Regions from separate parts of the Sedimentibacter sp. MB35-C1 genome, predicted to be linked through region 2. Evidence: a T-box and tRNA genes for the amino acid it is inferred to sense, from the RefSeq annotation. Region 2 holds a T-box; the other holds one or more tRNA genes.
The links. The T-box of region 2 lies ahead of RBQ61_RS11550 (glycine--tRNA ligase). A T-box ahead of a tRNA ligase gene usually reads a tRNA of that ligase, here a tRNA-Gly.

Region 1: it has a tRNA-Gly gene. The T-box ahead of RBQ61_RS11550 (glycine--tRNA ligase) is inferred to sense a tRNA for this amino acid. The anticodon was not compared.

What each region holds. Positions count from the first base shown of each region.
Region 1 is NZ_CP133188.1:1,259,557-1,262,806, forward strand. It holds rRNA gene RBQ61_RS05765 (23S ribosomal RNA) at 1-851, shown strand, start outside; rRNA gene rrf (5S ribosomal RNA) at 1,034-1,150, shown strand; rRNA gene rrf (5S ribosomal RNA) at 1,319-1,435, shown strand; tRNA gene RBQ61_RS05780 (tRNA-Glu) at 1,563-1,634, shown strand; tRNA gene RBQ61_RS05785 (tRNA-Tyr) at 1,675-1,759, shown strand; tRNA gene RBQ61_RS05790 (tRNA-Gly) at 1,762-1,833, shown strand; tRNA gene RBQ61_RS05795 (tRNA-Gly) at 1,853-1,926, shown strand; tRNA gene RBQ61_RS05800 (tRNA-His) at 1,939-2,015, shown strand; tRNA gene RBQ61_RS05805 (tRNA-Cys) at 2,030-2,103, shown strand; tRNA gene RBQ61_RS05810 (tRNA-Arg) at 2,113-2,186, shown strand; tRNA gene RBQ61_RS05815 (tRNA-Gln) at 2,193-2,264, shown strand; tRNA gene RBQ61_RS05820 (tRNA-Gln) at 2,273-2,347, shown strand; tRNA gene RBQ61_RS05825 (tRNA-Lys) at 2,362-2,434, shown strand; tRNA gene RBQ61_RS05830 (tRNA-Ser) at 2,447-2,533, shown strand; tRNA gene RBQ61_RS05835 (tRNA-Pro) at 2,546-2,619, shown strand; tRNA gene RBQ61_RS05840 (tRNA-Ile) at 2,630-2,703, shown strand; tRNA gene RBQ61_RS05845 (tRNA-Ile) at 2,726-2,799, shown strand; tRNA gene RBQ61_RS05850 (tRNA-Phe) at 2,858-2,933, shown strand.
Region 2 is NZ_CP133188.1:2,412,794-2,416,043, forward strand. It holds gene RBQ61_RS11550 (glycine--tRNA ligase) at 1-1,274, opposite strand, end outside; T-box leader at 1,377-1,552, opposite strand; gene RBQ61_RS11555 (DUF4342 domain-containing protein) at 1,598-2,146, opposite strand; gene recO (DNA repair protein RecO) at 2,163-2,876, opposite strand; gene era (GTPase Era) at 2,873-3,250, opposite strand, start outside.

The DNA of each region.
Region 1 (3,250 bases), 1.2 Mb from region 2:
GCAGGACGGAAAGACCCCATGGAGCTTTACTGCAGGCTGACATTGGAATTCGGTAGCAATTGTACAGAATAGGTGGGAGGCAGAGAAATCGGTACGCCAGTATCGGTGGAGCCAACGTTGGGATACCACTCTATTGTTACTGAATTTCTAACATGATACCGTGAACCGGTATATGGACACTGTCAGTTGGGCAGTTTGACTGGGGCGGTCGCCTCCGAAAGAGTAACGGAGGCGCTCAAAGGTTCCCTCAGCACGGTCGGAAATCGTGCGAAGAGTGTAAAGGCAGAAGGGAGCTTGACTGCGAGAGAGACATCTCGAGCAGGAACGAAAGTTGGACTTAGTGATCCGGTGGCACCGAGTGGAAAGGCCATCGCTTAACGGATAAAAGCTACCCTGGGGATAACAGGCTTATCTCCCCCAAGAGTCCACATCGACGGGGAGGTTTGGCACCTCGATGTCGGCTCGTCTCATCCTGGGGCTGAAGCAGGTCCCAAGGGTTGGGCTGTTCGCCCATTAAAGAGGCACGCGAGCTGGGTTCAGAACGTCGTGAGACAGTTCGGTCCCTATCCGCCGTGGGCGCAGGAAATTTGAAGGGAGCTGTTCCTAGTACGAGAGGACCGGAATGGACAGACCGCCGGTGCATCAGTTGTCACGCCAGTGGCATAGCTGAGTAGCTGAGTCTGGATTAGATAAGCGCTGAAAGCATCTAAGCGCGAAACTAGCCCTAAGATAAGATTTCCCATCACGCAAGTGAGTAAGACCCCCGATATGTTAACGGGTTGATAGGTTGCATGTGTAAGTGCAGCAATGCATTCAGCTGAGCAATACTAATAGGTCGAGGTCTTGACCTCAAAGATGCCCTAACCCAATATTTTCGACTAAAAGGAGAAAAAAATTGAAGGTAGGTCATTCGCAACGAATTCCCAATTTATGCGACGCAAGGAGCAAGTAAATTGGTAAATGAGACTGCGCAAAAATGTCTAATCTAAAAATTCCTATGCGATTTTGAAAGTTCTGAAAGAACTTTTATATATCTGGTGACAATAGCGAAGAGGACACACCCGTACCCATCTCGAACACGGAAGTTAAGCTCTTCAGCGCTGATGATACTTGGCGGGCAACTGCCTGGGAAAGTAAGACGTCGCCGGGTATGACCTAACCCGATTTTTCAGAGTTCTGTTCTGAAAAATGGCGGTAGGTCATCCGCAACGAATTCCCAAATTTTGCGACGTAAGGAGCAGAAAATTTGGTGAATGAGACTGCGATGTTGTTAGGGCAAAGGCTTTAGATAGTCAGTTCAAAACTTACAAAAACATTATCTGGTGACAATAGCGAAGAGGACACACCCGTACCCATCTCGAACACGGAAGTTAAGCTCTTCAGCGCTGATGATACTTGGCGGGCAACTGCCTGGGAAAGTAAGACGTCGCCGGGTATGACCTAACCGATTTTTCAGAGTTCTGTTCTGAAAAATCGACGGTTGGTCAACCGCAATGAGTTCCAGATTTGCATGAGCGACAGCGAGTAAGCAAATATGTGAAAGAAACTACGATGGCTATAAAGGCCCTATGGTCAAGCGGTTAAGACACCGCCCTCTCACGGCGATAACCCGGGTTCGAATCCCGGTAGGGTCATAGTTTAGGCTTGGCTCAGTTGTAAGAGTGTTTTAAAATCGGAAGAGTTCCCGAGTGGCTAAAGGGGACGGACTGTAAATCCGTTGGCACCGCCTTCATTGGTTCGAATCCAATCTCTTCCACCAATGCGGAAGTGGCTCAGTGGTAGAGCATCGCCTTGCCAAGGCGAGGGTCGCGAGTTCGAATCTCGTCTTCCGCTTCCAATATAAATTTATTTTGCGGGTGTAGCTCAATGGTAGAGCCCCAGCCTTCCAAGCTGGTCGCGAGGGTCCGATTCCCTTCACCCGCTCCAAGTTATGTTTTGGTGGATATGGCCTAGTCGGTTAGGGCGCCAGATTGTGGCTCTGGAGGTCGTGGGTTCGATTCCCACTATTCACCCCAATACTTAACATCGAGGCGCTATAGCCAAGTGGTAAGGCACAGGTCTGCAACACCTAGATCTCCAGTTCAAATCTGGATGGCGCCTCCAAAATTCTTTGCACCCATAGCTCAGTAGGATAGAGCAACGGACTTCTAATCCGTGTGCCGGGGGTTCGAATCCTCCTGGGTGCATTTTATTGGGGTATCGCCAAGCGGTAAGGCACCAGACTCTGACTCTGGCATTCGTGGGTTCAAATCCTACTACCCCAGTTAAAAATTGGGATGTCGCCAAGCGGTAAGGCACTAGACTTTGACTCTAGTATGCGTAGGTTCGAATCCTGCCATCCCAGCCATTTTAATTTATTATGATCCATTAGCTCAGCAGGCAGAGCACTTGACTTTTAATCAAGGTGTCCGGCGTTCGAATCGCCGATGGATCATTCAATATAAATGGAGAAGTACTCAAGTGGCCGAAGAGGCTCCCCTGCTAAGGGAGTAGATCTGACAAGGATGCGAGGGTTCAAATCCCTCCTTCTCCGTTACTACATATTCGGGGCGTAGCGCAGTTTGGTAGCGCATCTGGTTTGGGACCAGAGGGCCGCGGGTTCAAATCCTGCCGCCCCGATACTTAAGACGGGCTTATAGCTCAGGTGGTTAGAGCGCACGCCTGATAAGCGTGAGGTCGATGGTTCGAGTCCATCTAAGCCCACTATACCAAAACAATTTGTTTTGGGCCTTTAGCTCAGTTGGTTAGAGCGCCCGGCTCATAACCGGTAGGTCCAAGGTTCGAGTCCTTGAAGGCCCACTCATGACTCAATTTATGCGACGCAAGGAGCAAAAAAATGGGAAATGAGACCGAATTTGCCCAGATAGCTCAGTCGGTAGAGCAGGAGACTGAAAATCTCCGTGTCCGTGGTTCGATTCCGCGTTTGGGCACCAGAAGCGCAGCTGGAAAATCCGGCTGCTTTTTTACTGCATAATTTGATTAGGATAATTGGATAAAACAAAAGCTGTGAAAAAACACAGCTTTTTTATATTATCAGATTATTTAAGCGTTCTACTTTTACCTTTGATATGACCAAGTACAATTAAGTTGTAGCATCAAAGTAATATTTTGAAAAATAATTCAAATATAATTGTGTATTTTGAAATTATTTTCAGTTTTTGGGAGCAATAAGTTTATTATAGAAATTATTTTATTGAAAACATTTGCACAAGTGAATAGAATATAACAAAATTGCTACTTAGATATATTT
Region 2 (3,250 bases):
GTTATGCAATAAGGAGTGCCGATTTCATCGTGTCTTCTGTATCTTTTACCGATGCTTCCCGCATCATCATAATCCACATTAAAATGTTTTTGAAGCGTATGGTACAGCTCAGTTGCAGGCTCGCTAAGCTTCTTTGTCAGAGGGAATATTGCTGCCTTATACGGAGCTAATGCAGGGTGAAGTTTCAGCATTGACCTTTCTGTTCCGTCTTCTAAAGTTTCTTCCTTGTACGCATCCAGTAATAATGCAAGCATTACTCTGTCAGCACCCAATGATGGTTCAATACAGTATGGTACGTATTTTTCATTGGTAACAGGATCCTGATAAGATAAATCTTCTCCTGAAGTACTCATGTGAGCCTTTAAGTCAAAATCTGTTCTGTCCGCAACTCCCCAAAGCTCTCCCCAACCAAACGGATACAGATATTCAATATCAGATGTTGCATTGCTGTAGTGAGATAATTCAGCCTGCTCATGATCTCTGAATCGAACATTTTCTTTCGTCATTCCAAGACTGAGCAACCAGTTCATGCAGAATTCTTTCCAATAATAGAACCACTCTAGGTCTTCTCCGGGCTTGCAGAAAAATTCAAGTTCCATCTGTTCAAATTCTCTGGTTCTAAATGTAAAATTGCCGGGAGTAATTTCATTTCTAAATGATTTTCCTATTTGACCTATACCGAAAGGTATTTTTTTTCTTGTAGAACGTGCAACATTTTTGAAATTTACAAATATGCCCTGTGCTGTTTCAGGTCTCAAATATATCTCCGACTGAGAATCTTCAGTTACACCCTGAAACGTTTTAAACATAAGATTGAATTTTCTTATAGCAGTAAAGTTTGTTGACTTGCATTCCGGACATTTAATATTATTTTCTGCAATGTATTCTTCCATTTGATTATTTGTCCATCCGTCAACCACTTGAAATTCATTTTTTTCATGCATATAGTCTTCAATCAATTTATCAGCTCTAAATCTGGATTTACAGTCTTTGCAGTCCATAAGAGGATCGCTGAATCCTCCAACGTGCCCTGAAGCTACCCAAGTTGTAGGGTTCATCAGTATTGCTGCATCCAGTCCTACATTGTGCGGACTTTCCTGGATAAATTTCTTCCACCATGCTTTTTTAACATTGTTTTTTATTTCAACGCCCAAAGGGCCATAATCCCATGTATTTGCCAATCCCCCGTAAATTTCTGATCCCGGGAATATAATACCCCTTGATTTAGATAGTGAAACAAGTTTTTCTAATTTGTTCTTTTCTTTTTTTGCCATGACAGCCTCCATTTAATGTGATATTTTCTAAGGATAAAAAATTTTCGGTGACAAGCCAATTTAACGATCTAATTATGTAAACACAAAAAATCTTTCATCCCATATAGGGACGAAAGATTAATTCCGCGGTTCCACCCTATTTGACAAAGCAATCGCTTTGTCCTCTTTAAACAAAGGACTCAAAAGCTCCCTTCACCTATGCGTTAATATCAGCTTTCACCTAATCTGACTCTCTAAGAATTTCTGCATAGATTACTCTTCTTTATCACAGTCTCAACATTAACTATAATGTAACAAAATTACGTTTTTATGTCAAGAACAATTTAGAGTTCATCTTTATTTTTATTGATTGAGTCGGATATATCCTCTTTAAAGTCGGTGGCTCCCTGTTTAATGTCATCTCTAAAGTTTTCGGCTCCGTGTTTCATATCTTGCATTACATCCTTGACTGCATCCATTCCCTGGTCAACTTTTTGACCAAGATCAACCACTTTGCCGTCAGTCTGTGTAATTTCAACCGAGCACTGAGTCAGAAGCGCTGCGGTAATACCTGCAGCCGATAAAAAAGGAGCAATAAAAGCACCTATCAATCCTGCTGTTACAGGTACATTGATTATAGTTTCGTTATTTTTCTTTATTGTCAATTTAGTTGCATTACCTTTTGCTAAAATATCTTTCAGCTGATTTAGTATCTGTTCACCTTTGTTTGGTCCGTTTTGAGAATTGCTCTGATGTTTGCCTTGGTTTTCTATCAGAATAATTGCTTCAAGAACGTCTCCGTTTGCATCCTCAAGAGCCTGTTTAGCTGTTGAATAGTCAGTATTTGTTCGTTTAAGAATATCATCGATTTTTTGTAGTTTGTCGTTTTCCATATGTTATCCTTTCTTTTCATAGTAACTTTAATGTGGCAAAGCTGTTTTTACCGATATAATAAAACAGGAAATTCCTAATTAATTGTAAGAGCTTTTGGTTTATTTCAACAGAGCCAATATTTTCAAACCTTGTTCTTAAAATTTTTTCCATAGTTAGTATTTCACTATAAGTTACATTTATTCCATTTCCATAATTTACGCACTCATTGCAAAACAAGCCGCCATCCTTAATGGAAAACAATGACTGATTTTCAATTTCCTTTCCACAAGACAGGCAATACTTTAAGCCGGGCATGTATCCCAGCATGGATACAAGTTTAAGTTCATATGCCGCAGTCAATTTATCAAAATCCTTTGTAAACACCGACAGGTGATGAAGCACAGCTACAGTCATATCAAAAATGCGCATATCATATTCATTTTCCTGAGCCACATAGCTAATAAGTTCTAAAATATAATTACCGTAAAAAAAAGCGTCTATATTATTTTTTAGATTGTAAAAATTGTCTATAAGCTCAGCAGATGTCATAATATACATATCTCTGGATATTGTCATGGAACATTTGGAGTGCGCAAAAAGCTGTGAAGCATTTATTAAGCGAGAAATGCTTTTTTTTGAACCTTTTGACATAATTTGTATCTTTCCTCTTGTCCTTGACAGCGCATGAAGAATTTTATCATTTTCCTTATAGCTTACTTCCTTTACCACAAGAATTTCATCAGTTATCATTTTTTATCGTATCCCAGCGTTCTCAGCAGGTAGTTGTTATCTCTCCAATTTTCAGATATTTTTACAAAAAGCTGAAGGTTTACCTGACTGCCCAAAAGTCCTTCTATATCCTCTCTTGCGCTCTTTCCTATACCTTTGATTTTTCTTCCGTCCTTGCCTATGATAATACTTTTATGAGACTTTCTTTCGCAAAGTATATTTGCACGTATGTCCACAAGGTTCCTGTTCTTTCTCTCCTTCATTTCCTCAACTTCAATAGCTATGCCGTGAGGAACCTCTTCCTGAAGGTACATTAAAGCTTTTTCTCTTATTATTTCAGCAACCACGAATCTTTCAGGTCTGTCTGTTATATAATCCGAAGGAAAGTACATGGG